3 regions of the Sodalis sp. RH20 genome follow, and region 3 is predicted to be linked to each of the others. Evidence: predicted binding sites of a transcription regulator. Region 3 holds the regulator's gene; each other region holds the start of a gene.
The links. The regulator CRP, encoded in region 3, controls carbon source genes, mostly activating them, when cyclic AMP is high. The targets are predictions, from matches to a motif close to ATGTGANNNNNNTCACAT.
Positions count from the first base shown of each region.

Region 1: azuC (stress response protein AzuC) is a predicted target of CRP. The motif match lies at 2,382-2,399, and genes of this name have one in related genera.
Region 2: ACL2XM_RS11840 (enolase C-terminal domain-like protein) is a predicted target of CRP. The motif match lies at 8,429-8,446, and genes of this name have one in related genera.

Region 1 is NZ_CP178733.1:3,430,563-3,440,748, reverse strand. It holds gene ACL2XM_RS15885 (DinI-like family protein) at 1-4, opposite strand, end outside; gene ACL2XM_RS15880 (hypothetical protein) at 256-1,107, shown strand; gene ACL2XM_RS15875 (alpha/beta fold hydrolase) at 1,324-2,145, shown strand; gene azuC (stress response protein AzuC) at 2,210-2,293, opposite strand; gene ACL2XM_RS15865 (acyl-CoA thioesterase) at 2,467-2,868, opposite strand; gene ACL2XM_RS15860 (SDR family NAD(P)-dependent oxidoreductase) at 2,969-3,763, opposite strand; gene ACL2XM_RS15855 (LysR family transcriptional regulator) at 4,008-4,895, opposite strand; gene ACL2XM_RS15850 (hypothetical protein) at 5,022-5,504, opposite strand; gene ACL2XM_RS15845 (hypothetical protein) at 5,526-6,359, opposite strand; gene ACL2XM_RS15840 (hypothetical protein) at 6,539-7,459, opposite strand; gene ACL2XM_RS15835 (fatty acid desaturase) at 7,819-8,892, shown strand; gene ACL2XM_RS15830 (extensin family protein) at 9,447-10,145, shown strand.
Region 2 is NZ_CP178733.1:2,555,141-2,565,326, reverse strand. It holds gene ACL2XM_RS11900 (ABC transporter substrate-binding protein) at 1-792, opposite strand, end outside; gene ACL2XM_RS11895 (PfkB family carbohydrate kinase) at 1,163-1,285, shown strand; partial or broken gene ACL2XM_RS11890 (dihydrodipicolinate synthase family protein) at 1,287-1,481, shown strand; partial or broken gene ACL2XM_RS11885 (proton-translocating transhydrogenase family protein) at 1,475-1,834, shown strand; gene ACL2XM_RS11880 (MarR family winged helix-turn-helix transcriptional regulator) at 1,872-2,297, opposite strand; gene ACL2XM_RS11875 (hypothetical protein) at 2,429-2,704, opposite strand; partial or broken gene ACL2XM_RS11870 (non-oxidative hydroxyarylic acid decarboxylases subunit C) at 2,642-4,068, shown strand; gene ACL2XM_RS11865 (non-oxidative hydroxyarylic acid decarboxylases subunit D) at 4,094-4,333, shown strand; partial or broken gene ACL2XM_RS11860 (AAA family ATPase) at 4,372-4,576, opposite strand; gene idnD (L-idonate 5-dehydrogenase) at 5,025-6,071, opposite strand; gene ACL2XM_RS11850 (MFS transporter) at 6,071-7,435, opposite strand; gene ACL2XM_RS11845 (SDR family oxidoreductase) at 7,547-8,314, opposite strand; gene ACL2XM_RS11840 (enolase C-terminal domain-like protein) at 8,727-9,980, shown strand; gene ACL2XM_RS11835 (FadR/GntR family transcriptional regulator) at 10,029-10,186, opposite strand, start outside.
Region 3 is NZ_CP178733.1:5,377,727-5,387,912, reverse strand. It holds gene kefB (glutathione-regulated potassium-efflux system protein KefB) at 1-688, opposite strand, end outside; gene kefG (glutathione-regulated potassium-efflux system ancillary protein KefG) at 681-1,241, opposite strand; gene ACL2XM_RS24465 (ABC transporter ATP-binding protein) at 1,374-3,299, shown strand; gene ACL2XM_RS24460 (LysE family translocator) at 3,305-3,907, opposite strand; gene ACL2XM_RS24455 (YheU family protein) at 4,029-4,271, shown strand; gene ACL2XM_RS24450 (phosphoribulokinase) at 4,376-5,245, shown strand; gene ACL2XM_RS24445 (OsmC family protein) at 5,878-6,300, opposite strand; gene ACL2XM_RS24440 (hypothetical protein) at 6,260-6,448, shown strand; gene crp (cAMP-activated global transcriptional regulator CRP) at 6,616-7,248, shown strand; gene ACL2XM_RS24430 (YccS/YhfK family putative transporter) at 7,302-9,374, shown strand; gene argD (bifunctional acetylornithine/succinyldiaminopimelate transaminase) at 9,391-10,186, opposite strand, start outside.

The sequences.
Region 1 (10,186 bases), 1.9 Mb from region 3:
GCATGATCTATCCTTTTATTTATACTGGGTAAATATACAGTTTTTTCCGGAGCGAATGCAAGTTGCTTTGACGGTTTTTCGCGGTAAAAACGGCGCCGCGTCGATCGGGGCGGCATTGACCCGCCGTGTTCGGGCGTAATCATGGCGCCGGCCTGCCTGGCGGGGTATACTTTTACGGTGCGCTAAATCCTGTTCGCCGCTGTAATTACCTGATTTTTGATGGTAACCGAATCGCAGGTATGCCTGGGAAAACATATGATTAATCCAATTTACCGATTGCCGGTGTTGTTCCTGCTGGCCGGCCTGGCCGTCAATGCGGCCGCGGCTGAAAAAGAATGCCCCGCGGCAAAAAAAAATATCAATGACAGTAATAACCTCATCATGCTGAGCGGCACCGCCAAAGGCGACATCCGGCTGGTGGTGGCGGGGATGGTGGGAAAAGATCTGGATGAACAGGCCCGTTCAAGCATCAGTTTCGACACCTGCGGCGCCCTTATCGAGGAAGCGTACGATTACCACAAAACGGAGGGCCGCATGACCCTGCGCATGTCCAATCACACGGTAAAATCCGCTGATGGCTGGGAGAGCGAGTACGATATCGCCATCATTATCGATCGAGACGGCAAGCCAACGCTGGTTAACCATAAGCAGGGCAAAAGCCGTTTTTTTACCGGTAAAAACGGCGTGATCACCTCCTCGACCGATGCCTTTACCCTTAACGAGCGGCCCGGATTTACCACCGGGACCTATGACTACGATAATAATTTGCGTCTGGTCAAAAGCACGGCGCGGGGCACCGACGCGTTCAGCAACGATGAATATATTTACGCCTATGATAAAAAAGGTTATTTCATCTCGATGCGTTCGAACCATGGTCAAACCCGTTATCAGTATGATGCCGACGGCAGGGAGGCGGGTTCTTTCTCGGTGTCACGGACGCCGGTAAGCCAGCTCACCAAAGTGGAGCAGTGCCAGCGCAACGACGACGTGGGCAACTGCATCCTGAGTTATGGCAGCGACACGGAAATTTTACCGCAGTCGATTATCAGACGACACCGCAGCACGGCCACGCAATACCAGTATTGGGACAGCGCGGAATCACATTGATTTTCCCGTGACTTAGGCCTGCATATTCTTTTTGCCGGCATCAAGCCGCCATTATCTTTTGGCGGCGGATGGCGGCTTACTCTTTTCGTTCCTAATCTTGATAGGTTGACCCGGAAATTGATGGCGCCCGCCAGGCGTTCTCATGCCCCGTATGCAATGCCGACGATAGCGTCGGCGGCTCTTATCCCCACTCACCCGAAAAAAGGATCAGACAACATGAGCACTATCACAACCGATGACGGGACGCAGATATTCTATAAGGACTGGGGCACCGGCCAGCCGGTGGTTTTTTCCCACGGCTGGCCGCTGACCGCCGATGCCTGGGACAGCCAGATGATGTTCCTTGCCGACAAGGGCTATCGGGTTATCGCCCATGACCGGCGCAGCCATGGCCGGTCGGCCCAGACGTGGGACGGGAATGATATGGATACCTATGCCGATGATCTCGCGGCCCTTATCGCCAGCCTGGATCTGCAGGACGCCATCCTTATCGGCCATTCCACCGGCGGCGGGGAAGTGGCGCGCTATATCGGTCGCCATGGTACCGGACGCGTGGCCAAAGCGGTGCTGATAAGCGCAGTGCCGCCGCTGATGCTGCAAACGGCGGCGAATCCCGAGGGCGTGCCGATAACGGTTTTCGACGGTATCCGGGCCGGCGTGTCGGCGGATCGATCGCAATTTTATCAAGATCTCGCGGTCTCGTTTTATGGTTATAACCGCGACGGCGCCAAACTCTCCCAGGGGGTGATAGATGCTTTCTGGCTGCAGGGGATGGCGGGGGGCATCGCCGGGCAATATGCCTGCATCAAGCAGTTCTCGCAGACGGATTTCACCGAGGATCTGAAAAAATTCGACGTGCCGACCCTGGTGCTGCAGGGCGATGACGATCAAATCGTGCCGCTAGAGGTTTCGGGCCGTAAATCAGCCAAGATCATTCCCGACGCCACGTTAAAAGTATTGGCCGGCGCGTCCCACGGTATGTGTACCGTGGATGCCGATAAGGTGAACGCCGCGCTGCTTGAATTTCTCCAGGCCTGATTTCATCAGCGTTTTTTTGCCAAAAAAAAAAGCTGCCGCGGCAGCTTTTTTGACGTCATGGAAATTAATACATGGCACCGGGCGGTACGTCTTTCACGGTATTAACGTATGACAGCAGAATTTTTTTCAGGAATTTACGGAATTTCATATGCTTTCCCTCACCAGGTTTGTTCGCCTGTAACGTGTTTGCGTTTGATGAGGTAATAATATGACCTCCGTCACATAAATGCAAATATTTGTGATGCGCATCACATAAAAAAGAGCATTTTTTTACAATGCCGGCGACGTGTTTTAACACATCGCGCCAATCCGGGGCGGGGATTATAACAGCGGGGTCGCTTTGTCATTTTCATCCACCGCGACAAAATTAAACTGCCCCCGCACCACTTCCTCCCGGCCCGCCGCGTACATATCTTCAAGGAAAATGGCGACATCCACGGTGATGCTGGTCCTGCCCACCCGGCTAACCCTGCCCACCAGCTCGATAATGGTGCCGGAAGGAATGGGCCGGCTGAAGGTGATTTTTTCCGTGGATACCGTTACCAGCCGTTTGCGGCAGAAGCGGGTGGCGGTGATAAAGGAAACCTCATCCATCCATGCCAGGGCGGTGCCGCCGAACAGGGTCGAATGATGGTTTATGGTGGTGGGAAACACCACCTTGGCGACGGTGGTGGTGGATTGCAGGATTTTTTGCTTTATTTCTGCGCTTAACTCATCGTGCATAGCAATACCTTCACATCTTTTTAACAAGTTAGTGAAGTGATTATGCCTGATATCGCGCGCGCATCCCAGAGGTGCGGCAGGGCCGGAGTTCAGGTCGCCGCTAGACGATACTGTTGATAACCCCGCCGTCCACCCGCAGCGCCGCGCCGGTGGTGGCCGATGCTTGCCGGGAGCAGGTATATACCACCAGGTTGGCCACTTCCTCGGGGGTCGCCAGCCGTTGGATAATAGAGGTTGACCGGTGGGTGCGCACAAAATCGGTTCCCGCCTGTTCAATACTCACGCCCGCATCCCGGGCGGAATCCTTCAGCATCTCGCGCACGCCTTCGGACAGCGTTGGGCCGGGCAGTACCGAGTTTACCGTGACCCCGGTGCCGGCGGCGAGTTTGGCCAGCCCGCCCGCGACGGCCAGCTGCGCCGTTTTGGTCACCCCGTAATGGATCATTTCCGGCGGGATATTAAGCGCCGACTCCGATGAAATAAACACGATGCGCCCCCAGTCGCGTTCCAGCATGCCTTGCAGGTAAAAACGCGCCAGTCGTATGCCGGACATAACGTTGGTCTGGAAATAACGCTCCCACTCATCGTCATCCACGTCGAAAAAAGGCTTAGGGCCGTAAATGCCGGCGTTATTGACGATAATATCGGCGGCGGGTACGGCGCCGGTAAGCGTAGCCACGCCCGCCGCATCGGACAAATCAGCCGCCACGCCTTCAACCGCCGCCTGCGGCACCGTGTGTCGCAACTGGCCCAGCGCCTTGTCTACCGTGGTCTGGCTGCGGCCGTTAATCACCACTGACGCGCCGGCGCGCGCCAGCCCAGTGGCGATGGCAAAACCGATGCCGCCGGTGGAGGCGGTGACGATGGCGCGTTTTCCCGATAAATCAATATGCATAATAATCTCCAGAAAAAAATGCGAGGACATAGAGCGGGACAACCTGTTCACCAGCTTATCTCCGCCGGCCGTAAGACGCGACAATAAGTTCGCTTCTGATGATGCTGAAGGCGTGCGTCTGAATGAATGATAGGTCATGATGGTTGCGGCGTTAAGCGGGGCAAGGCGAACCCGTGCGTCTTTGTGACGCGGTCCTCACGCGGCGCCGGCGATATCGGGCAGGCAAACTGCCGTCGGCCTGCGGTTATGCCAGGTTTTCAGCCAGGAAGTGCAGTAGCCGTTTGATGCGGGGCGGCTGGAATTTATTCCGGTTATACAAGGCGAAAAGGGGCGCCGGTTCGATAAAATACTGATCCAATACCGTCACCAGCCGGCCCGCGGCCAGGTCTTCACTGATATCCAGGATCGACTTATAAGCGAATCCGTATCCCATGACGGCCCATTTGCGGCTGATGTCGTCGTCATTGGTGGTGTAGGCGGGGGTCATGGTCAGCTGCCGCGGCATTTTTGCTTCATCGCGATAAACCCATTGCTCCTGATTGCCCAAGGTATTAATCAGGGCAATGGACGGCAATGCCTGCAAATGGGGGGGCGCCAGCGGTGGATCCAATTGCGCCAGCAGCGCCGGAGCAACGCATACCACCCGATGACTGTCGGCCAGTTTATAGGCCGTCATGCCGGCGTCGTCGTGCTGTCCATAGCGGATGGCGATGTCAATGTCGTCGCCGATCGGGGCGGTCGTGGCGTCGGCCAGAGAGAGAATAAAGTGAATGGCGGGAAAGTCTTGGCGAAAGCGCTCCAATAAGCCGATCAGACGATTGCGGCCAACGTCGGAGGGGGCGGTAATGCGTATCGCGCCTTTGATGTCATCCTTGCCCGAACGCAACAGCTCGGTGACGTCATTAAGCTGTTCCACGGCGCGCTGGCTATAGCTTAGGAACAGCTTGCCCTCGTCGGTCAGCCTGAGCTGGCGGGTGGTCCGTTCAAACAGGCGCACCTTGAGACCGGTCTCCAGACGCACGATGCAGGCGCTCGCCGCCGCCGGAGAACAACCGAGCTTACGTCCCGCCGCCGAAAAACTGCCCAACATCGCCGCTTCGATAAAAAGTCGCAAATCACTTAAACGTTCCACTCATTATCCTTAATCTCATCTCTTTTACATTAGCATCCTTTATTATGCTGGATGACGGCGGAATTCGCCTCATTCTGCCGTTGCGTTAATTCCCCATGCCAACATAAAGTATTGACAACGGCTAATTTAAGGTATATGGCCAGCGTCTTGACCCGCGCGCGCCGCCGCCAGCCGCGCCCTGAAATCATTCAGCGCGCTAATCTCTCGCCGCAGCGCGTTTGCCCGCGCCGTCTGCCCGCGCCGGACCGGGCTTATGTCGGTACCGGGAATCAGCCTGGCCAACGCCGCCAGCAGCTCAGGCAGGGGCTGGTTTTTGTTCTGCCTGACAAAATGGCTAAGCGCGACATAAGTCAGCGGAATATAAGCTGATTCATTATGCACAATCATCCGTGGATGACGGCGGTAGAAGCCCAACAGCTGGATTTTCGCATCCGCGACAATCTCATTTTCCCGGCAAGTGCCTTCACGGGCCGGCGCCTGCGCCGGCCTGAAACGACGGTCCTTCGCCCGAACTCCCGCGGCCGGCGGCAGGCCGCTTAGCCGCCCGGCGCCGATATCCGCGAAAACGCCCAGGGCGGCACTGACAAAAGAAATATCTGACCATCGCATATCAACTTCCTCTGAAATGAGTCACAGTGGTTGGTTCTGGGTTATCCGCTGATGCAGCAGGTCATCGACGATAAGCAGGTCCTGCCGCCAAAGCGCGCATGCCTGGTCCAGGTCATCATTAATGCCGGTTAACCTTTGTTCGCGCCTTGTTATCGCCCGGCCGACAAAATAATCCAGTGAATCCAGCAGGGCGGCGGCGGCGCGGGCGCGGGCGGCGGCGAGCCCCCCGGGATAGCACGCGATCAAATCATCCAACTGCCGTCGTACTTCCCCGCGCAGCGCGTTGTTTCTGTCGCCGTCCATAAGATGATCCTCCAGGGACAGCGTAATAAGGCGGGGAGGATGGGGCAGCAGCGGCGCCAGGCTGTTTTCCAATGCGCAACGGGTTGTCTCGCGCGGTTTCCCCTCCTCGTCATGCAGTATCATTATCAGCCGTCGCCCGAGATCGGGAAAACGGTGCTGCAAGGCGGCCAGAAAACGGATTTCCGGCTGAGCCAGCCCCGGCTGGCCCGCGCCGTGGACATACAGGATCCAGTCCGCGCCGATAGCGCCGGCCAGCGCGCCGGCGGGGGAGTCGTTGATATCGTCGATAAAGAGACAGCGGCGGGAGGGGTGATCAACGCCGCTTTTTTCTGGCGAATGGCGGTCGCTCAGGGCCGTGCGCGCATTACCGCTGATGGCGGCAGGCAATACCTTCTCCAGGACGCGTTTGCCCGTACCGCGTAAACCGCACAGCGCGATACGGTGTTCGGATAACGGACGAGCATGATTTGTCCGAAATTCCCGATAAAAAATGGCAAATTCAGGATCTTCTTTGCATAAGTAGTGCAAATTATCGCGCTCAGTCCTGTTCATTCTTCATGATTTCCCATGACATACTTAAGTCCCGCTAAGGTTATCGGCAGACCTTGCCTGATGTTTAACCTTCTGTTGCCCGGGTATGGCAGGAATGGTTCGATAATGCCGGGTCGAAAGCCCGCCGACCCTCATGAGCCATGAGGTTTTTGCTTATCAATACGGCGAGATATAAAACTTCAGGCAAGAAATAATTTTACTGAGCGGCTAATAAGGTTAATGTCTTCTCCCATTTGTATTATGGCACTGATATTATTAGTTTCTCTTGGCGTTGACATGTGCTCATTGCGTGCCTGTAGCAATCTTTCATGCAAGTATTGCCCAAGCGCTGTTTCAGCTGGGAGATCCGTAATAAATGTCTCTTCCGACAGGCTATGGGCCAGGGCCAGATATTTACTCATAAAAGGCACGACGAGATATTTTAGCAGATGGTTGCCTGGACTAAATACGTTGGCAAACATTTTGTCTAGACATTCCCGCAGACGTTCGGAGATGCTCTCCAGTTTATCCTGCAGGCGGCCGGTTTTCCCGGTGTTAAAATGCGAACGTTGATCATAGATGTCCGTTGCTAAGATAACACCCATTTCTTTCATGATACTAAAATAAATAGGCGCGGTTATTATGGTTTTTTCAGGGTTGTTCTTAATGTAATCTTGCACCAGGTAATGTAATTCAGCATAACTTTTAATAAAATATAAATAATTTTTATCCCTTCGGTTATGGTATTTGTTTTTAACCTTGTGCGCCGACTTTCCCGCCAGGGCAAAAAAAAGGGCTAGACTGCGCTGCGAATATTCCTGCTCGAAACTGTCTGTTCCCATTCCCTTGGCGGCAAGGAGGGCGCGGACATCGCCTTGCGGCGCGTTTGTTCCGCGGTCACCCGGTGTATCAACGGCGGCGACTGGTGCGGCGCCGCTATCAGCGCGCGATGCATCGCCGGCCATAGTGACGTGGCGGGTAAAAAGGGGAACAGGAGCGGGTCTTGCCAGGACCAACGCGTTCCGATAGTTATTCTGCCGTGGCTGTGTTTCCCTGCCGCACAGGTTGGCGGCATAAGAAAACGTGCAGGCAATACTCGTTTGCGAAATAATGTTACCCATTATGCTCCGATGGCGTTTAAGCGAACCACTATCAATAAAATAATATGATTGTAGTTTAAAAATAACCGTTATTGTATTTTGCCATGCCTGTTGTCAGGTCCTGCATGGGATATTAACAGAGGGAAATAACTTCGTAAACGCCGGTAATGACAAGAATATTGCGCGGACGATCATCCTACGTAATGAATTATAGATGATTATTATATTTTTTATAAAATCAGGATGGTATTTTTTTACTGCCTCCAGCGCCGGCGGTACAACTATAACCTGATCTTTCGTCGTGGTGCTTGCTGAGGCCCCTTATCTCATTTCCCGCCATTCTATTGCCGTTTTAATTCGTTGGTTGCGCCGCCGGGGTGATGAATACTGACAAAAAAACCATCGGGGTAGACGCCATGTCAGAGCCAGGAAGAAAAACCGCGCACTATTTGCATGACGGCCAGCGCGATCGCATCAGGCAACTGGCGTCCACCCGATTGTGGCGCTGGGAACTGCCGACCTGGGGCCTGATCGCGCTTATTTATGCCGGGTGGTTCGGCACGGTGCATTACTGGACGGCGCTGGGGCCGTGGGTCGGCACGCCGCTGCTTATCTGGTTCACTACCTGGTATCTGTCGCTGCAACATGAGCTGATTCACGGTCATCCTACGCGCCTGCCGTGGCTGAACCAACTGTTTGGCCTGCTGCCGCTGGCGGTATGGTATCCCTATGGCCTGTACCGCGATTCACATTTGCGCCATCACCGCGACGATCATTTGACCGATCCGGTGGAGGATCCCGAGGGCTATTATTTCAGCGGCGAGAGCTGGCAGGGATTTTCCGCGCTCCGGCGGCGTCTGGTCCGGGTACGTAACACCTTGGCCGGACGTGTGCTTATCGGGCCGGCGCTGGATATCTACCGCGCGCTGCGCGGCATGGTGGCGGCCGTGGCCGGCGGCAATCGCCGCGCTGTCGGGATGTGGCTTATGCATGGCCTGCTGCTGCTGGCCCTGCTGCACTGGGTGGCGTCATCGGGTTTGCCGGTAGGGTATTTTCTGCTGGCCATAAGCTATCCGGCCCTGGCCATCACCAAAATCCGCTCGTTTATGGAGCATCGCGCCGCCCGCGATCCCCAGGCCCGCTCTGTTATCAACGAGGCGGCGTGGCCCTGGCGGTTGCTATTTCTTAACCTGAACTATCATTTAGTCCATCATGATTTACCCGCCGTGCCCTGGTATGCGCTGCGCCGGGTCTATCTGGCCGATCGGGCCGCCTATCAACGGCGCAACGGCGGCTTTGTCGTGCAGGGTTATGCTGAATGGCTGGGCGAGTACGCCTTCAGGCCGGCCGAGGTCGAAGTACATCCGTCATCGTTGGGCGACACCAGGCTTTCCGGGATGCCGGAACCTGTAAAGGACGTTTTTATTGCCGGAGCGGGATATCCACCGCAATGATGCCGGGATGGTCTGCAGCGCGTTGATTTACCATTGGATAAAATATGCTGTGGCGAGGAGTAAGCCGGGAAAAGGGTTGGGAAAAACAGGAGGATGAAGCGGGTAGGATGCCCCGAACCGAAGTTCGAGGCGTAAAGTCTAGCTCATTGCTACATGAAACCGACGCAAGTATGGACCTAAATACCGGATCCGTAAATACGCATAGCGACAATTTTCGCATCCCGGCGGGTGATTGCTCAGCAACTGTTCAATACAGGCGGTAATGACGGACATGAAGAGCGGGCCTGGCCGCCGGCGGGCGTAAAAAAAGCCCGCACAGAGGGGCGGGCAAAGACTTCACAGCAAATCAAACAGCTTAGTTGATGGATGAGTTCGATGGCGTAAAGCTGGGTATCGCCTTCATTTTAATCATAGCCAGTACAAATAAACATCAGTACAACCACTTTCAAAATTACTAATTGAATCATGTGGCAATAACTTAATTACTTCTACGTCTATACTGATTAACAACGTCGGCGATGGGCCGGTTTTAACGCTATAGGGGTGAAGTAAAGGTGCGACTGCTGACCTGCCTGTTGGTTCTGGTGGTGTTGTTAACGGCATTAGCCCCCCGTATCCGGCCCCTGCTGCCGCCCGGCTATGACCCTTTTTTGCCTTTGTCGGTCAGCGATCCGCCGACGTTTATCACCCGCTACAAACTTAAACGGCTGGCTGCCGATCCTCCGGCCTGCCTGGCGGCGCTTGAAAGGGCAAGCGCCGCCGGACGCCTTTCTTTCAGCAAGGTCGCCGATACCACCGGACCTTGCCCGCTATTGTCGCCCGTGAGGGTGCGCGGGTTCGGCCCGGTCGGGCTTAGCTCCAGTTTTCTCGCCAGCTGTCCGCTGGCGCTGAGCAGCGCCATGTTTGTCGGCCAGGCGGCGGCGCCCCTGGCGGCGGCAGGTCTTGCGTCTCCTTTAGCTCGGATTGATCATCTTGGCAGCTATGCGTGTCGTAACATCTATCACCGCAGCGAGGGGCGGCTTAGCGAACATGCCGGCGCGCAGGCGCTGGATGTGTCGGGCTTTATCCTCGCCGACGGACGGCGCATTACGGTGTCGCAACAGTGGCGGCGCCAGGATCCGGCCGGTGATTATTTACGTGACGTGTTTATGCAAAGCTGCGCTTTTTTCGGCAATTCGCTCGGTCCCGATTACAACGCCGCCCACGCCAATCATTTCCATTTCGGCATGCGCGGTTTTGGCGTCTGCCGCTAGACGCGGCATTTTGATTAACGGCCGTCCGGCAGCCTGCGCGC
Region 2 (10,186 bases), 2.8 Mb from region 3:
GAGCGCGGCCTGCACCGGTTCTTCCAACGGCGACTGTTTGGGGAAAGCGATGGAAACCGGCGCGTCATCCACGCTGATCTCGCCGCTCATGGCCAGCGCTTTCACCAGGTTGACCTGCCAGGTGAGTCCTTCGTAAGGGCCGAAAAACAGCGGCACGCGCCCGCTGACCACGGCCTGCACCCCGGCGGGGCGGTCTGGGAACACCGCGATGTTAATCGGCGGTTTGCCCTGTTCCACGCACTGTTTGCTGGCGGCGTCGAGACGGGTCAGCTGGGTAGTGCCGGCCCCGCCGCCGACCTGTTTGCCGCACACCGCCAATAACGAGGTAAAAGGGGCGACATTGGCGTCTTTACGGGAAATAACCCCGAGCCGGGAAGCGTTGTAATAGCCGATAAAATCGATTTGCTGCAAGCGCGCCTTGGTGGCGTTGATATTGGACAGCGCCACGTCATACCGGCCCGACTTCAGCCCGGGAATAATGTTGTCGAACCCGCCGGTATCCTGCCAGTGCACCGTCACGCCCAGCCGTTCGGCAACGGCGTTCATGATATCGATTTCACGTCCCGCCAGCGTGCGGTTGTCTTCCTGGAAAAAAGTAGTGGGCGGCGTATTGGGGTTGGTGCCGGCAATAATATAGCCCCGGGTCACAATATCGGCGGGCAGTTTATTTTTCAGCCTTTCATCGCTCTTGACGTGAAACGAACTGGCCGTGGGAACATTCTGCTCGGCCGCCCAGGCGTTATGCGCGCCCGCCATCATGAAAAGCGATATAAAACCATGGGATAACTTCATTAAAGGCTTCTCTCCAGATGAAATATGACAAAGGGGCCTGCGTGCAGACCTTAGATAGATAAACATTCAAATTAGATAAAGGCGGAAGCGGTCAGGGCGCTTAGGCAAACGTCGGTCTGGCAACGGTTTCGGCATATTGTCCACTCATTAATAGATTGTCATGGAATACCGACGACCTTCACAAGTGACAAAATTCGCTAAGCTTATAAGAAATTTTGGAATGACCCGCGCCGGGAACGGTGATTGCGCCCCTGAGGCCGGGCCGTGTGACCCTACCCCAATAATGAGCGGAGCAAAGTCGGGGGGCAGGTCAATTCTTTCTCGCCACATGCGTTGGAATGCCTGGAATATGTCGATGTGATCACTCCGAATAAAACCGAGGCCTCACAGCTTTCCGGCGCTGAGTGCTGACACCACCGGCGCCGGTGACGCTTTTAACGGCGCGTTTGCGGCAGCACTGGCCCGCGGCGAGTCGGTGGTGCAAGGAGAATGAGATGACTAAAATTGGAGGTATTGTGCCGGTTATGTTGACTCCCTTTACCCCCGATAACCACATTGACTATGACGGCCTGGCGCGCCTGATTGACTGGTATCTGGAGAAAGGCGTCGATGCATTATTCGCGGTGTGTCAGTCGAGCGAAATGCACTTCCTCAGTCTGGATGCGCGGGCGGAACTGGCACGATCCGTGGGGTGACGGTGGTTAAACTCGGCGAGATTACATGGCCGGCGCCGCCCATCGAGGTCTCTGCGCAGCCGGCGAAGCCCCTGCCGGCAGCCATCGTTAAACCCTTGGCTAAGCCGATTGCGCCCTGGGAAAAATACGTTCTGCTGGTGGTAGGAATAGTGCTGTTTGGTCGGCTGGCCAACGTGGCGCCGCAGGCGTTCTTGTCGCATTTTACCGTATTCGCGCTGGCGTGCGTGGTGGGCGATTAGGTGGTTTGGAACGTCAGCCATGCGCTGCATACGCCCTTGATGTCGGTAACCAACGCTATTTCCGGGATCATCGTGGTGGGGGCGTTGCTGCAGATGGGTCACCGCGGCCGCGGTTGGCGCGCCGTTCCCGCAGCGCCGGTCCGTCCTAGGTGTCCTTGGCGTGGATGCCGCGTCTCATCTTGGCCAGAATTTGCACCAGGGCCTCGCGTTCTTCGGGGGACAACGTCTGCAATAAGCTGTCCGAGACCTGTTCAGCCACGGGCCGGGCAAGATTCAGCATAGTGCGGCCCTGCTTGGTGAGCCGGATAAGACGCCGGCGGCTATCGGCGGCATCCGGGTGCCGGACAATCAGCTGCCTGGTTTCCATGCGTCCAAGCATTTCCGCCAGGGTTGCCTTGGTGGTGGCGCTAGCCTGCCCGAGCGCGGCCTGATCGAGTCCTTCGGGCGAGGTGGCGAGCGCTTCCAAAACCGCATATTGCGGTTTGGTTAGTTCGGGCATCAGCAAGGTCCAGCGGGCGGTATGCTCCTGCAGGACAACGCGCATGAGGTGGAATAAGGTCTTGTCAAACATCCGCTCTATATCCTGTCCGGTAGTTCCCCGTTCACGCCCGTTTGGCGGGGCGGGTATTATCTCCGCTACGTTTGGCGTGCACAAGCAAATCCCGCCATTGATGCATGCCGGGCTTGACGTTCGTATACGAACTAAATAGAATTTTCCGTGAAGCCTGGGGCGGAGTCTGTTCGTCCGAACATATAGTTCGTATACGAACTATATGTTGTTACCTTGCTTCGTTTATGCGACTTATCCTCGTTATATCGCGGGCCGCTGACGTTGGGGAAGGGCTGACCGGCGCCGGGTAAAACGGCAGGGTAGATGAGTCGACCCGCCTTTTCACATTGGATACGGGATTTAACATGATATTCGACGATTTGCGCCAGTTTCTGCAGGCGCTGGATGAACATGGCCAGCTGCTGCATGTGAAAGACTCCGTCCAGGCCGAGCCGGACCTGGCGGCGGCGGCCAATGCGGCCGGTCGGATCGGGGATAAAGCGCCGGCGCTTTATTTCGATAATATCGCGGGTTTTACCGACGCCAAGGTTGCGCTTAATACCCTGGGTTCGTGGCCTAACCACGCTATCGCCTTGGGCAGGCTCCCGGTACCTCCACCAAGGATCAGGTTGCGGAATTCATCCGGCGCTGGGACGAGTTCCCCGTATCGGTGGAGCGCCGCGCAAATCCGCCCTGGCGGGAAAACAGCGTCGAAGGCGACGATATCAATCTTTTTGAAATACTGCCACTGTTTCGCCTCAACGATGGCGACGGGGGTTTTTATCTGGACAAAGCCGCGGTGGTCTCGCGCGACCCGCAGGACCCCGATAATTTCGGCAAGCAGAATGTCGGCATTTACCGTATGCAGGTCAAGGGCAAACGCCGTCTCGCCATCCAGCCCGTGCCGGTGCACGATATCGCCATCCACCTCAAGGCGGCGGAGGAGCGGGGCGAGAACCTGCCTATCGCTATCACCCTTGGCAACGATCCGATCATCACGCTTATGGCGTCGACGCCCCTGGGCTATGACCAGTCGGAATACGAAATGGCGGGCGCGCTGCGGCAGGCGCCTTATCCGATCGCCACGGCCCCGCTGACCGGATTTGACGTCCCATGGGGGTCGGAGGTGGTTATCGAAGGCGTGATCGAAAGCCGCAAGCGCGAACTGGAAGGCCCGTTCGGCGAGTTCACGGGCAATTATTCCGGCGGGCACCGGATGCCGGTGATAAGGATCGACCGGGTTTCTTATAGAACGCAGCCGATCTTCGAGTCCCTTTATCTTGGCATGCCCTGGACGGAGGTGGACTATCTCATCGGTCCGGCAACCTGTGTCCCGCTTTACAAGCAGCTCAAGGCCGATTTTCCCGAGGTGCAGGCCGTTAATGCCATGTATACCCATGGCCTGCTGGCGATTATTTCCACCAAGAAACGTTATGGCGGATTCGCGAAAGCGGTAGGACTGCGCGCCATGACGACGCCCCATGGATTGGGTTACGTAAAAATGGCGATTGTCGTGGATGAGGACGTCGATCCCTTCAATTTACCCCAGGTGATGTGGGCTTTGTCCACCAAGGTGAATCCCGCGGGCGATCTGGTACAACTGCCCAATATGTCGGTGGTCGCGCTTGACCCCGGCTCGACGCCTGCAGGCGTGACCGACAAGCTGGTCATTGATGCGACGACCCCCGTCGTTCCGGACACGCGCGGCAATTACGGTCTACCGGTGCGCGATCTTCCCGAAACGGGCCGCTGGATCGAGCGGCTGAACACGCTGATCGCCAACAACCGTTGATCCGATAATAAATGAAAAGGAACATATGATGATTTGTCCTCGTTGCCAGCATCCGGAGACGGACGTTTTGTTTGAAAGCCCGGTCCCGGGCGTATTTACCGTATTTCAATGCGGGCAATGCCTTTACACCTGGCGTTCGACCGAGCCGCCGCGCCGTTCCGATCCCCGGTTTTATCCGCAAGCGTTCCGCCTGGACCCCGGGAGTCTGGAACACGCCGAGGAAATACCACCGGTTCCGGTCCTGCGGAAAGTCACCGGAGAGTAATACACTTCGTATCCGGTGCGCCTGGGTAAGGGGTTAAATCATTCCCGCCACACCGCGTCGCGGACTTCAATGGCCCGGGGGCAGACCCAGCGCGTAGAAGCGGCCGGCAATTGCCTGCTGCTCGCGAAAAATGGTCAGGTCCATGCGCTGGGTCTGATGGCTGCGACGCGTCAGCGCATGACTAAGGGCATCCGTCGCCAGGCCGAGCTCGCCAGAAAGCAGGGCGGCCGCCCCGGCCCGGTGGTGCTGGCCTTGCCGGAGGACACGCGATGGCAATGTTCAGACGTTGGCATAGTTGCCTCAAGCCCACGCCTGGAATCCCATCCGGGCATGACGCAAATGGCGATGCTGCATCGGCTGCAACAGGCGGAACGGCCGTTTCTCCCGGTGGGGAGCAGCGGCTCCGTTAATGCCCAGCATTGGCTACAGTAATTCGCCCACCGATCGCCGCAATAATGACCATGGCGGTATTTTGGGCTTATCAGTGGGAACCCGTATAAAGATCTGAGTTTCAGTGAAACGCGCTTTCTTCATAATGAGGCTCCCGTTGGTTGCATTTTAATCAGAGAACTTCATCAAGCGGTAAGACTAAATTTCGGGGGGACTACACACAACCTGATTTGTTATATGCGAACCAGCCCCATGTTGAAAACCTGAGGTTGGTTTTTCCCAGAGATAGATTGATGAAATCTTAGAATTTGATTTGTATCTTTGACGATATCGTTTTATCGGCGGCGGCAATCAACGCGCTCTCGATGGCTTCCGGCTGATATTCGCCGCTCAGCAGCGGCAGCGGATTGATGCGACCGTCCTGCAGCCATTTCACCGCGGTGTCGAACTCATCTATAAAACGGAAAGATCCGACCCAGCGTATTTCTTTCACCAGCATCGGCATCACCGGGTATTCTACGCTGCTGGCGCCCATGCCCACCTGCACCACGGTGCCGGCCGGGCGGGTGAGGGCGACGGTAGAGCTGATGGCCGCCGGGCTGCCGGAAGCTTCAAACACCACGTCAAAATAGCCCCGGTCCCGCTGATAGAAAGCGGCGCTGTCTTTATTTATCGGATTAAATGTCGCGGTGGCGCCCATCTGAGCGGCCAGCGTCAGGCAGCGGTCGCTGACATCGCACGCCACGGCTTCGGCCGCCCCGGCGCTTAACGCCGCGGCCAGGATCAGGCAGCCAATCGGCCCGGCGCCGATCACCAGCACTTTTTTGCCGACCAGCGTGCCCGCCGCGTTAACGGCGTGGATCGCCACCGCCAGCGGTTCGGCAAAGGCGATGACTTTCGGTTCGGCGTGCTCATCATAAGGAATACACTGTTTTACAGCAGCCACCACATATTCGGAGAATCCCCCGTTTACATGCGGATCGAACTGCGCGCTGCCCATAAAACGCATGGCGGAGCACAGGTTTTGCTTGCCCTCCAGGCAGAACACGCAATGGTTGCAGGGTTGCGAAGGATTGACCGCCACGCGCTGGCCGACCCGCAGGTTAGAGCCCACCGGCGCCTTGCTTACAACGCCAACGAACTCGTGGCCGACCACCATGGGATGTTTGAGTACCGACATCCCGGCGCGTCCATGTTGGTAATAATGGATATCGGACCCGCAAATGCCGCCGCGGTCCACCTTCACCAGCACATCCTCATCCTGGTATTCCAGCTCGCGTTGTTCTACGCGAATATCTTTCTCACCGTAGGCAAAGCAGGCTTTGCAGCTGATTGTATGGGTGCTCATTATTTAACCTCGATTTTGAGTGCGTCTGGGCCGGGTTGCGGCCGGACAGGTTCAGTTGATTTCGGCGGGACGATCACGTCGATTTTCCCGACCAGGAAGGTGTAGGCCAGCAGGCCGGCCAGTGCGACCGCGGCGATATACCACATCGCGTACTGGAAATTATTGGTGCGCTGCAGGATCACGCCGATGACAATCGGACTGATGATGCCGGACAGGTTGCCGCAGATATTCAGGCAGCCGCCCATGGTGCCGAGAAAGTTGCGCGGGATAACGTCGCTCCATACCACCCAACCCAGATTGGAGAAGGCGTTGGCGAAAAAGGCGATGGACAGGATGGCAATGGCGATGAGGGGCTGGTCTTCAAAATAGTTGACCAGGCAAATCACCATGGTCAGGCACAGCCCGGACATCACGGGCAGTTTACGGGCCAGCGTACGCGATGCGCCTTTTTTCAGCAGCATGTCGCTCAGGGTGCCGCCACACAGCACGCCGGCCATGGCCATCAGGTATGGAAAGGAAGCTCCCAGGCCCGCTTTGGCGATCGACAGGTGCAGCCCCTTTTCCAGATAGACGATAAACCAGGTCAGGAAGAAATATAGCGTGGAGGAACAGGCGAACTGGGCAATAAACAGACCCCAGATGGTGCGTTTTTTCAGGAAGAAGCGAATATCGGCCCAGCGTACTTTTTCGCTGACGTTAGCCTGGTTTAGTGAACCGTAGCCGCCGCCGTCGCGGATATAATCCAGTTCTTGCCGGTTGGTCTTGACGCTATGCTGCGGATCGCGGTATTTCATCAGCCAGAAGATGCCGAACAGGACGCCGGCGGCGCCGGACAGGTAAAATGACATTTGCCAGCCGAATTCCGCCACGATAAACGACAGTGCCGGAGTGAGCAGCGCCAGCCCGATGTATTGCGCGCTGGAATAAATGGCGGTGGCGCGCGCCCGTTCATGATCGGGAAACCAGGTGGCGATTATCTTGGTATTGGACGGGAAAGAGGGCGCTTCGGCTATGCCGATCAAGGCCCGGCAGCCCAGTAACATCAGGAATGACGCGGTAGCGGTGGCAAACAGGTGATGCGAGGCAAACCCCATCAGGAAGGTAAACACGCTCCACAGGATGATGGCGCTGCCGTACAGGACGCGTGAGCCGATGCGGTCCAGCACATAACCTACCGGGATCTGGCTGGCGGCGTAGAACCAGGTGAACATGGAGAACAGCAGCCCAAGCTGGGTGGGACTTAAATCGAAATCGGCCTGGATTTTACTGCCGGCGACGGACAGGTTGGCCCGGTCCATATAATTAATTGCCGTTACGATAAATAACAGCGACAAAATAAAGAATCGCGACTTGGTTGCTTTCATTTTATTTTCCTGGTCAAAAGGTACCATTTTTTTATAAGCAGACGGATACAGGGATATAGCCCACAGCGGCGATGCTGTGGGCGTAGGTATATTCAGATCAGGCTGGGCGGGTTACAGCACGGCCAGCCAGCCGCCGTCGACGTAGATAATCTGGCCGTTGATGTAGTCGGACGCGGTGGAGGAAAGGAACACCGCGGTGCCGATCAGTTCTTGCGGCTTGCCCCAGCGCTTTGACGGGTTGCTGGCTTTGACCCAGGCGTCGAACTGTTTATTGTCGATAAGCGCGGTGTTCATATCGGTAAGGATATAACCGGGGCCGATGGCGTTGGTCTGAATGTTGAATTCCGCCCATTCGGCGGCCATTGAGCAGGTCAGCATCTTGATACCGCCTTTGGCCGCGGTATAGGGCGCCACGGTGGGGCGGGCGGCCTGGCTGGTCAGCGATCCGATATTGATGATCTTGCCGCCGTTGCCGCGGGCAATCATCCGTTTCGCGGCCGCGCGCGAAACGATAAAAGCGCTGGTCAGGTTAGTGTCGATGACGCGTTGCCACTGTTCCAGCTCCAGCTCCACCATGGGTTTGCGGTACTGGATGCCGGCATTGTTAATCAGGATATCCACCGGCAGCCCCTGTTGTTCCAGGGCGGCGAACGCGCTTTCCACCGCATCCTCATTGGTGACGTCGAAGGCGACGCCCTGCGCCTGATAACCTTTAGCACGGAGTTTTTGTACCGATTCATCCAGCAGCTCCGCGCGGATATCGTTCAGGACTACGCTGGCGCCAGCGGCGGCCAGCCCTTCGGCGTAACAATATCCCAAACCTCGTGCCGAACCGGTCACCAGTGCCGTTTTCCCGGTTAAATCAAACAGTGCAGACATAGCAATTCCTCATTATGGGGTCATGGCGATAGATATCGCTCGTTAACTTGTATGACATCATTCATATTTAAAGTGAAGTAATGAATTTTTTAAAGCAATACACATACATATTTTTTGCGGTGAAGATCACAGAATAATTTATTTTTATGTTATTTATTTCGTTAAATACGTTTTAAAACAATTAGATAATATATTATTGTTAATTTTATGACCGGGTGCACATTCTTGGATTCGCAGGCTTTGCATCGTGCATTTTCACTGGTATAACGAAAAATACTTGTAGGACAACATATGAGATGCTAGATCTGATAACACTAGCCGGTTGGGTGTCCGGGCGGTTAAGGCGAGGGAACACGCCGCCGTGAAATGAACACGGATGTTAACGGGCAAACATTAAATTTAAGGAGTGACTGTGAGTAATTTGAAAATCACCGCGGTGAAAACCATTCTGACCGCCCCGGGCGGCATCGATCTGGCGGTGGTGAAGGTAGAAACCAATCAGCCGGGATTATATGGCCTGGGCTGCGCCACCTTTACCCAGCGTATCCAGGCGGTGAAAAGCGCCATCGACGGCTACATGGCGCCGTTCCTGATTGGCAAGGACCCGGCGCGCATCGAGGATATCTGGCAATCGGCCTGCGTAAGCGGTTACTGGCGCAGCGGCCCCATCATGAATAACGCGCTGTCCGGCGTGGACATGGCGTTATGGGATATCAAAGGCAAGCTGGCCGGCATGCCGGTGTATGAGCTGCTGGGCGGCAAATGCCGCGATGGCATTCCGCTGTACGTGCATACCGACGGCAGCGACGAATTTGAAGTGGAGGACAATGTCCGCGCACGCATGGAAGAGGGCTATCAGTACGTCCGCTGCCAGATGGGCATGTATGGCGGCGCGGGTACCGACGACCTGAAGCTTATCGCCACCCGGCTGGCCCGGGCAAAGAACATTCAGCCGAAACGCTCGCCGCGCGCCAGCACGCCGGGGATTTATTTCGATCCGGATGCCTACGTGAAAAGCGTGCCGCGCCTGTTCGACCATCTGCGCAATACACTCGGCTTCGGCATCGAATTTATCCATGATGTGCACGAGCGCGTGACGCCGATGGCCGCCATCCAGCTGGCCAAGAATCTGGAACAGTACCAGATGTTTTATCTTGAGGACCCCGTGGCGCCGGAAAATATCGATTGGCTGAAGATGCTGCGCCAACAGTCGTCCACGCCGATTTCGATGGGCGAATTGTTTACCAGCGTCAATGACTGGAGACCGCTGATTACTCACAACCTGATCGATTATATCCGTTGCCATGTCAGCACCATCGGTGGCATCACTCCGGCGAAAAAGCTGGCGACGCTGAGCGAAATCCACGGCGTGCGCACCGCCTGGCATGGCCCGGGTGACATTTCGCCAGTGGGCGTTTGCGCCAACCTGCACCTGGATATGAGCGTGACCAACTTCGGCATCCAGGAATACACGCCGGTCAACGACGCGCTGCGAGAGGTGTTCCCCGGCTGCCCGGAAATCGAGCTGGGTTATGCGTACCTGAGCGACCGCCCGGGGCTGGGCATTGATATCAATGAGGAAAAAGCGGCGCAATACCCCTGTATCGGTGGTATCCCGTCCTGGACCCTGGCGCGTACTCCTGATGGGACTGCGTCGCGGCCATAGGGAACGCGCGGCATAGGAGGATGGCATCCTCTTATAGCGGCCGGGCGCTTATGCGTCCGGCGCCGACTGTTTCAATTTCTCAATCGCCGCCACGTTTTCCGACATCGCTTCATTGAGCACCGCCACCGCGGTGGAGGAGTCTCGGTTCTTGATCGCCATGAACACCTTGATATGGGCCTCGACGCTTTCCAGCGAGATGCCGAGTG
Region 3 (10,186 bases):
CCGCGCCCAGCACCACCATGAGCGAGGCGGCGGTAAACACCTCGCGCACATTAGCCATGGCGACATAACGGAACAGCGGCCGCAGCAGGTAGCGCCCGCCCACCAGCATGATAAAAAACGCCGCCACCTTCATGCCGATTTTCATCCAATCGCTCGGTTCGCTGCCGCCGCCGGCCAGGATAGGGATGAGGGATAACGTGGGGATTACCGCCATATCCTGGAACAGCAGGACGGAAAAGCCGAGCTGGCCGCCTTCATTGCGGTTCATGCCTTTGTCGCGCATCAGCTGCAGCGCGATGGCGGTGGACGACATGGCCAGGCCGATGCCGCCAATCAGCGCCGATTGCCAGGTGGCATGGGTCAGGTAAAGAGCCCCGCCCAGCAGCAACGCGGTAAAGAAAAGCTGCGCGGCGCCGACGCCGAAGATCGATCGCCTCAGTTCCCATAGCTTCGACGGATTCAGCTCCAGGCCGATGATAAACATCAGGAACACCACCCCAAGTTCGGAGAAGTGCAGGATTTCATCCACATCGCGGATAAAACCCAGCCCCCAGGGGCCGATGGCGATACCCGCCGCAAGGTAGCCGATCACCGCGCCTATGCCCAGGCGCTGGGCTATGGGCACCGCAACGACGGCGGCGAATAAAAACAGCACCACGGCGGTCAAAAACGACGGACTGCTATCCAATGCGTTGTCCCCTTTCGTTAAGCGGCTCTTTCAGCCATTGGGCGTATTCGCCGGCATGGCGCGCCAATACGACGGGATCCAGCCTTCTGGCCCAATAGATCACCTGCGGGCGCACCCAATGCATGCGGCACATGGTGGCGGTCAATTCGAACGGGCGTAGAATATCCTCCATGCCGTAGCGGCTGTAGCCGCGGTTAAGATAAGCGCCCTCCGGTTCGCCGGTGGTGATAACCGTTCGCCAGTATTTCCCCGCCAGGGCGTCGCCGCCGATGCCGCTGGCAAATCCGCGCGCCAGCACCCGGTCGAGCCACTCTTTCAATAATGCCGGGCAGCTGTAAGTATAAAGCGGGTGCTGGAACACAATGACCTGATGTTCACGCAATAATTGCTGTTCGTGGTGAATATCAATAAAAAAATCCGGATAAAAGGCGTAAAGATCATGTACGGTGACATGCTCGAGCGACGATGCCGCCTGCAGCAAAATCCGGTTGGCAACCGAATCCTGTGATTCCGGATGGGCATACAACAACAAAACTTTGGGTGGCTGCGCGATCAATTCCCCTCCAAAGCGTCGTCAGGGCGCGGCTTTTCCGCTACCATGCTTCGCAAAGTTGAAACCAGGACAGGTTATCCTGGATAGCATTCAATAATGTTAATTTAACATACTCTCAAACTATGGCGCTTTATGATTGTCTTCTCCTCACTGCAAATTCGCCGCGGTACCAACGTACTGCTGGATAACGCCACCGCCACGGTGAATCCCGGGCAAAAGGTCGGACTCGTCGGCAAGAACGGCTGCGGCAAATCAACATTATTGGCATTGCTGAAGCATGAACTCGGCTGCGACGCCGGCAGCGTGACCTTCCCCGCCAACTGGTCGATGGCCTGGGTTAACCAAGAGACGCCGGCCCTTGACGTGCCGGCGCTGGAGTATGTTATCGACGGCGATCGCGAGTATCGCCAGCTGGAAGCCGACCTCCAGCTCGCCAACGAGAAAAACGACGGCCACGCCATCGCCACCGTGCACGGCAAGCTGGACGTTATCGAGGCATGGACCATTCGGCCGCGCGCCTCGAGCCTGCTGCACGGGCTGGGGTTCAGCCAGGATCAATTGCAACAGCCGGTGCGGGATTTTTCCGGCGGCTGGCGTATGCGCCTTAACCTGGCGCAGGCGCTGATTTGCCGCTCCGATTTGCTGTTGCTTGATGAACCGACCAACCACTTGGATCTGGATGCAGTCATCTGGCTGGAAAAATGGCTGAAGAATTATGACGGTACGCTGATTCTGATTTCCCATGACCGGGATTTTCTCGATCCTATCGTAAATAAAATCCTGCATATTGAACAGCAGACGTTGAACGAATATACCGGCAACTACTCGTCGTTTGAGCAGCAGCGGGTGACCAAGCTGGCGCAACAGCAGTCGCTGTTCCAGCACCAGCAGGAAAAAGTGGCCCATTTGCAGCATTATATCGACCGTTTCCGTGCCCAGGCCACCAAGGCCAAGCAGGCGCAAAGCCGGATCAAGATGCTTGAGCGGATGGAGCTGATCGCCCCGGCCCATGTGGATAATCCCTTCCAGTTCAAGTTCCGTACTCCGGAAAGCCTGCCGAGCCCCCTGCTGAGCATGGAGAAAGTCAGCGCCGGTTATGGCGAGCGCACCATCCTTAATTCCATCAAGCTTAACCTGGTGCCCGGTTCGCGCATCGGCCTGCTCGGACGCAACGGCGCCGGCAAGTCGACGCTTATCAAGCTGCTGGCCGGCACCCTTGAGCCGCAGTCCGGCACCATCGGCCTGGCGAAAGGCATCAAGCTGGGTTATTTCGCCCAGCATCAGCTGGAGTTCCTGCGCGCCGACGAATCGCCGCTAGCGCATATGATCCGGCTGGCGCCGCAGGAGTATGAGCAGGCGCTGCGCGACTATCTGGGCGGGTTTGGTTTCCGTGGCGATAAGGTGACCGAACCGACCGCGCGTTTTTCCGGCGGCGAAAAGGCCCGGCTGGTGCTGGCGCTGATTGTCTGGCAGCGTCCCAACCTGCTGCTGCTCGATGAGCCGACCAACCATCTGGATCTGGATATGCGCCAGGCGCTGACCGAAGCGCTGATAGATTTCGACGGCGCGCTGGTGGTGGTGTCCCATGACCGGCATTTACTGCGTTCCACCACCGATGAATTTTATCTGGTGCATGACGGGCGCGTCGCGTCGTTTGACGGCGATGTGGAGGATTACCAGCAGTGGCTGGTGGATCAGCAGCGCCAGGCGGCGGCGCAGGACGGCAATGATACCGAGACCCCGGCGCCGCAGGTCAATAATGCCCAGGCCAGGAAAGACCAGAAGCGGCGCGAGGCGGATTTCCGTAATCAGACCCAGCCGTTGCGCAAGGCCATTACCCGTTATGAACAGCAAATGGAAAAACGTGGCGCGGAGCTGGCGGCCATCGAGGCCGGACTGGCCGACGCGGCGCTGTATGATATCAGCCGTAAAGCGGACCTGGCCCTGGCCCTGCAGCAGCAGGCCAAGGTTAAATCGCAGCTGGAAGAGGCGGAAATGGCGTGGCTGGACGCCCAGGAACAGTTGGAGACCCTGACCCGGGAGTTCGAGTCGCAATAAGCGCGTCAGCGCCAGATCAGCAATACGCAGGCCGCCGTCAGCAGGCCCATGGCGACGTTAAAAGCGATCCAGGCGCGTTTGCTGCGCAGCAGCCGGCCGATAAGGGTGCCGAAGCCGAGCCAGATAACGCCGGAGACGATATTGACGCTGACGATGCCGACGCTGATGGCGCCGACGGAGGTGATATAGGCGCTGCCGCTCAGGCTGAAGCTGGCCACCGCGCCCAGCGCCATCAGCCATGCCTTGGGATTAAGAAACTGCAGCAGGCCGCCCTGGTAGAAGGGAATGGGCCGGGGGGGCGGCGCGTCGGTTTCCAGTTTTTCATAGGCGGCGGTGGCTATTTTCCAGGCCAGCCACAGCAGGTAAAGGCTGCCCGCCACCTTCAGCATAAAATGCAGGGACGGATAGAGCGTGATCAGGCCGCCGATGCCGAAGGCCACCAGCAGCAGGATACATTGCATGCCGAGCATGATGCCGATCATCAGCGGCATTGAGCGCCAGAAGCCAAAATTGGCGCCCGAGGCGGTAAGCAGCATATTATTAGGGCCAGGGGTAATGGCGGCCACCCAGAGAAACCCCAGCATTGACAGAAAAAGACCCAGTTCCACGTTTTGGCGGCTCCCCGTAAAATAACGCGTATGAAGCTACCAGTGCGCACGGGGATGCACAAGGCATAACAGGTGAAATTTACTCAACACCTTGATTTATTGACTATCGGGACACAATATCGTGATTATTCCCTGGGAACAAATCGATCCTGACACGCTCTATAACCTGATCGAGTCCTTTGTACTGCGTGAGGGCACCGATTATGGCGAGCAGGAGAAATCACTGGCGCAAAAGGTCGAGGATGTAAAACGCCAGTTGATAAGCGGCGAGGCGGTGGTGGTCTGGTCGGAATTGCATGAAAATATCAATATCATGCCGCGCGGCCGGTTTAATGACCAGGCCGGAGATACGCCGGGCGAATAGCGAAGCCCCTGGCCCCTAAGCGCTAAATATGCTAACACTCACTTCTGGGCCTTGATGCCGGGCGCACTTCTTCACGCCGCAATTCAACCAAGCGTAGGGTTACCATGTCGACAAAACACCCCATTATTGCCGTTACCGGTTCCAGCGGTGCGGGCACCACCACCACCAGCCTGGCGTTTCGTAAAATATTCCAGCAGTTGAATATCCACGCCGCCGAACTGGAGGGTGACAGCTTTCATCACTTTACCCGGCCGGAAATGGATATGGCGATCCGCAAGGCGCGGGATTTAGGGCGCCATATCAGCTACTTTGGTCCGGACGCGAATAACTTTGGCCTGTTGGAGCATACGTTTCATCAGTATGGCGATACCGGCCGCGGCCAGTCGCGTAAATATCTGCATACGTATGACGAGGCGGTGCCGTATAACCAGATCCCCGGTACCTTTACGCCCTGGCAGGCGTTGCCGGAACCGACGGACGTGTTATTTTACGAGGGGCTGCACGGCGGCGTGGTAACCGATAGCCATGACGTGGCGAAGCACGTGGATTTGCTGGTGGGCGTGGTGCCCATCGTCAACCTGGAGTGGATCCAGAAACTGGTGCGCGATACCGGCGAGCGGGGGCATTCGCGCGAGGCGGTGATGGATTCGGTGGTGAGGTCGATGGAGGATTATATTAACTACATCACGCCGCAGTTTTCCCGCACCCATATCAATTTCCAGCGGGTGCCGACCGTCGACACGTCGAACCCTTTCGCCGCCAAGGCGATTCCCTCACTTGACGAAAGTTTTGTCGTTATTCATTTCCGTAGCCTGGCGCATATCGACCTGCCTTACCTGCTGGCGATGCTGCAAGGCTCCTTTATTTCCAATATTAATACGCTGGTGGTGCCCGGGGGCAAGATGGGGCTGGCGATGGAGCTGATAATGGGGCCGCTGGTACAGCAGTTGCTGGAAGGAAAGGAAATTAAGTAAACTCGAGGCATCGGGCGGGAACACCACGCCCGATTCGGCCCCATCGGCATGCTTTCCCTTGAACACGCCAGGATTCGCTGCGGTGTTGGCGGGCCTAGCATACCCTGGGGCGCTCGGTCGGGCGGGAACACCACGCCCGATTCGACCCCATCGGCATGCTCTCCCTTAAACACGCCAGGATTCGCTGCGGTGTTGGCGGGCCTAGCATACCGTGGGGCGCTCGGTCGGGCGGGAACACCACGCCCGATTCGACCCCATCGGCATGCTCTCCCTGGAACACGCCAGGATTCGCTGCGGTGTTGGCGGGCCTAGCATACCGTGGGGCGCTCGGTCGGGCGGGAACACCACGCCCGATTCGACCCCATCGGCATGCTCTCCCTTGAACACGCCGGGTTTGAGCGCGGTGTTGGCGGGCATACCGTGCCATGGGGCGCTCGGTCGGGCAGAGAAACCATGCCCGATTCGACCCCATTGGCGCGCTCTCCCTTGAACACGCCGGGTTTGAGCGCGGTGTTGGCGGGCATACCGTGCCATGGGGCGCTCGGTCGGGCAGAGAAACCATGCCCGATTCGACCCCATTGGCGCGCTCTCCCTTGAACACGCCGGGTTGGAGTGCGGTGACGGCGGGACGGTTAGGCGGCGGGGGCGTGGTGTTCGTCGCGCACTTCAAAGCTGTGGGTCATATTGACCGACGCGCCGAGCATCAGTGAGACCGAGCAGTATTTTTCCGCCGATAGCGTCACCGCCCGCTCCACCGCCTTGTCGGTCAGCCCGGCGCCGGTGACGATAAAATGCAGGTTGATATGGGTAAACAGGCGCGGCGCCTCGTCGCGGCGCTCGGAGGTGAGTTTGACCTCGCAGTCCCGGACGTCCTGCCGCGCTTTGTGTAAAATCGATACCACATCAATGGCGCTGCAGCCGCCGACCGACATCAATACCATTTCCATTGGGCTGGGCGCTTTTTCGCCCGCGTTCCCATCCATCAAAACCTGGTGGCCCGAGGCGGATTCGCCCATGAAAGACAACCCTTCTACCCATTTGACCCGTGCCTGCATTATGATACTCCTGATGAAAAGCTTTCCAGCAGACTACATTTTTGTTGGAAAACTGGCAATGTTACTGAACATACTTCATGCTGAAGCAAGACAACAGAAGACACTGCTTCAAACCTATGCTAAAAACAAGGCTGGATCGGCCTCATGATAATGAAAGGGCAAGAGATCGATCGGAACATCACATTACCAGACCCTAATAAGTTCCCTTACGTCGCTCCGTTTAAACGCGGAGTCAGAGTGAATAATACAAGCGCCGTAACAGGGAATACGATGTCCCGAACCTGGGATAGCGATGACAAAAGAGGATAACAGCGAATGGTTCTCGGCAAACCGCAAACAGACCCGACTCTCGAATGGTTCCTGTCTCATTGCCATATTCATAAGTATCCATCGAAGAGTACACTTATACATCAGGGTGAAAAGGCTGAAACGCTTTACTACATCGTTAAGGGCGCCGTGGCGGTGCTGATTAAGGATGAAGAAGGCAAAGAGATGATTCTCTCCTATCTTAACCAGGGAGATTTCATCGGTGAGCTCGGCCTATTCGAGGAAGGTCAGGAACGCAGTGCCTGGGTACGGGCGAAAACCGCCTGTGAAGTCGCCGAGATTTCGTATAAAAAATTCCGGCAGCTGATTCAGGTGAATCCGGATATCCTGATGCGCCTGTCGGCGCAAATGGCCAGTCGTTTACAGGTAACGTCGGAAAAAGTCGGCAACCTGGCATTCCTGGACGTTACCGGACGCATAGCGCAAACCCTGTTGAACCTGGCGAAACAACCCGACGCCATGACCCACCCCGACGGCATGCAGATAAAAATCACCCGTCAGGAAATCGGCCAGATTGTCGGCTGTTCCCGCGAGACGGTAGGACGTATTCTTAAAATGCTCGAAGATCAAAATCTTATATCCGCGCACGGTAAAACCATTGTTGTTTACGGCACGCGCTGATAGCCCCGTTATACAGGCGTGGTGCTTCGTACCACGCTTTTTTTGCTGACAGTATGTGGCGCCGGTTAATCTACCACCCTGAAGTAAACTATGCCCTGCGGCAAACCATCGTGCTATGCCTGCCGGTGGCCGCCGGCCTGTTATTCGGCAGCTTGCAAAACGGCCTGCTGTTTTCGTTGGTCCCTGCCTGCTGCAATATCGCCGGCCTCGATACCCTGCATAAACGGTTTTTCAAGCGCCTGGCCGTCGGCGGTGCGCTGTTCGCGCTGAGCAGCGTGCTGATCCAGGTGCTGTTGGCCGTGCCGGTGCCGTTGCCCTTGGTGATGCTCGGCCTGGCGCTGCTGTTCGGCGTTACCGGTGAAATCAGCCCGCTGCACGGCCGTTTATTGCCCGCCGCGCTTATCGCCGCCATCTTTACCCTGGGCCTGGCCGGCAATGTGCCGCCCGTCGTGCCGCCGCTGCTGTATATTGCCGGCACCGCCTGGTACGGACTGTTCAACGCCCTGTGGTTCCGGTTGTGGAAGGAGCAGCCGATGCGGGAATCTCTTAGCCTGCTGTATCGGGAGCTGGCGGATTATATCGAGGCGAAATATACCCTGCTGACACAGCATACCGATCCGGAAACCGCCCTGCCGCCGCTGTTTGCCCGCCAGCAGGCGGTGATTGATCTGATTGCCCAGGTATACCAGCAGCTTTATATGCTGTCGGCCAATGATCAGCTGCAGTACAAACGCCTGCTGCGTTCTTTCCAGGTGGCGCTGGATTTGCAGGAGCATATCGCCGTCAGCCTGCACCAGCCGGACGAAGTACAAAAACTGGTGGCGCAAAGCCACGCCGAGGCGGTTATCCGCTATAACGCCCGGTTGATTGCCGCGCGGTTGCGGGTACTGGCGGATGATATTCTCTATCACCGGCAGCCGGGGCGTTTTAACATGGCCACCGCGCTGTCGGCCCTGGAAAAAATTGCCGACCGGCATCCGGATAATCCGGTCGGACAGTTTTGTTATTACCATTTCAGCCGTATCGCCCGGCTGCTGCGTACCCAGCGCCCGCTTTACCGCCGCGACCTGATGGCCGACAACCAGCAGCGGCTGTCGTTTTGGCATGCGCTGGTCAGCTACTGTTCCTTTAAATCCATGGCGCTGCGCAGCGCGGCAAGGCTTGGGATTATGCTGGCCATCGGCAGCAGCCTGGGGCTGGTATTGGATCTCCCCAAACCCTACTGGATTTTAATGACGGTGATGTTTGTCAGCCAGAACGGCTATAACGCCACCCGGGTGCGGATCCAGCATCGGGCCCTGGGCACGTTGGCGGGGTTGGTGATTGCCGCCGGCACGCTGCAATTCAGGCTGAGCGACGGCACGGTATTGCTGTGCATGTTGTTCCTGACGCTGGCGTCTTACCTGGTGTTGCGCAAAAATTACGGCCTGGCGATGATCGGCATGACGGTGACCGCGGTGTATACGTTGCAGCTACTGTCGCTGAACGGCGCGCATTTCCTGGTGCCCAGGCTGGTGGATACGCTGATCGGCTGTATGCTGGCGTTCGGCGGCATGCTGTGGTTATGGCCGCAGTGGCAAAGCGGTATGCTGCGCAAAAACGCCCATCTGGCGCTGGAGCGGGACCAGGACGCGCTGCGACTGCTGCTGCAACCCGCCCCCGAGCCGGCGGCGCTGGCCTACGCGCGCATGAAGGTCAACCAGGCGCACAACGCGCTGTTTACGTCGCTTAGCCAGGCGATGCGGGAACCGGCGTTTAATTCGCGCTATCTGACCGATATGCGTTTATGGGTGACCCATAGCCAGTTCATCGTCGAGCACATCAATGCCATGACCATCCTGGCGCGGGATCACTACATGCTGACGCCGACGCTGGCGCAAAAGTACCTGGCCTCTTGCGAGGTGGCGCTGCAGCGCTGCCAGCAACGGCTGGAATATGACGGCCCAAGCTCAGACAGCCCGGTGATGGATGCCGCCGGCGAAACGCCGGAGCTGCCCGGCACCCTGATGGAACGCCATCTGCGGCGTATTCTGTTCCATCTGGGCGTGATGCATACGATTTCATCGGTAGCCTGGCGCCAGCGGCCGCAGCACGGCAACTGGCTGGCGCGCCGGTTAAGCCATTAGTCTCCCGCCGCGCGCCTTAGGGTTTGGCGGCGATAACCTGCGCCACCGCCTGTTCAAACCGGGCCATGCCCTGTTCGATATCGGCGAACTCCACCACCAGCGACGGCGCGAAACGGATGACGTCCGGACCGGCGTTGAGGATCATCAGGCCCTGCGCGGCGCTGGCGTGCAGGAACTCGCGCGCCCGGCCATGGAACTGCGGCCGCAGTTCGGCGCCCAGCAGCAGGCCCATGCCACGCACATCCGAAAATACCTGATATTTGTCGTCAATCGCCTGGAGCGCGCTGACGAAACGATCGTGCCTTTCGTTAATGCCCGCCAGGACTTCCGGCTGGTTAATCACATCCAGCGCCGCCTCGGATACCGCGCAGGCCAGGGGATTGCCGCCATAGGTGGTGCCATGGGTGCCCACTTTCATCACCGAGGCGATCTCTTCCGTAGTCAGCATGGCGCTGATGGGGAAACCGCCGCCCAGCGCCTTGGCGGTGGTCAGAATATCCGGCGTTACGCCATAGTGCATATAGGTAAACAGCTTGCCGGTGCGCCCCATGCCGCACTGCACTTCGTCCATCACCAGCAGCGCCTGATTCTGGTCGCACAGATCGCGCAGGCCCTGCAGGAATTCCGGCGTGGCGGGCATAATGCCCCCTTCACCCTGAATCGGCTCCACCACCACGGCGCAGGTATGATCATCCATCACCGCCTTGACGGCCGCCAGATCGTTAAAAGGCACATGGACGATATCCGCCGGTTTTGGCCCGAAGCCGTCGGAATATTTCGGTTGCCCGCCCACGGTAACGGTAAACAGCGTG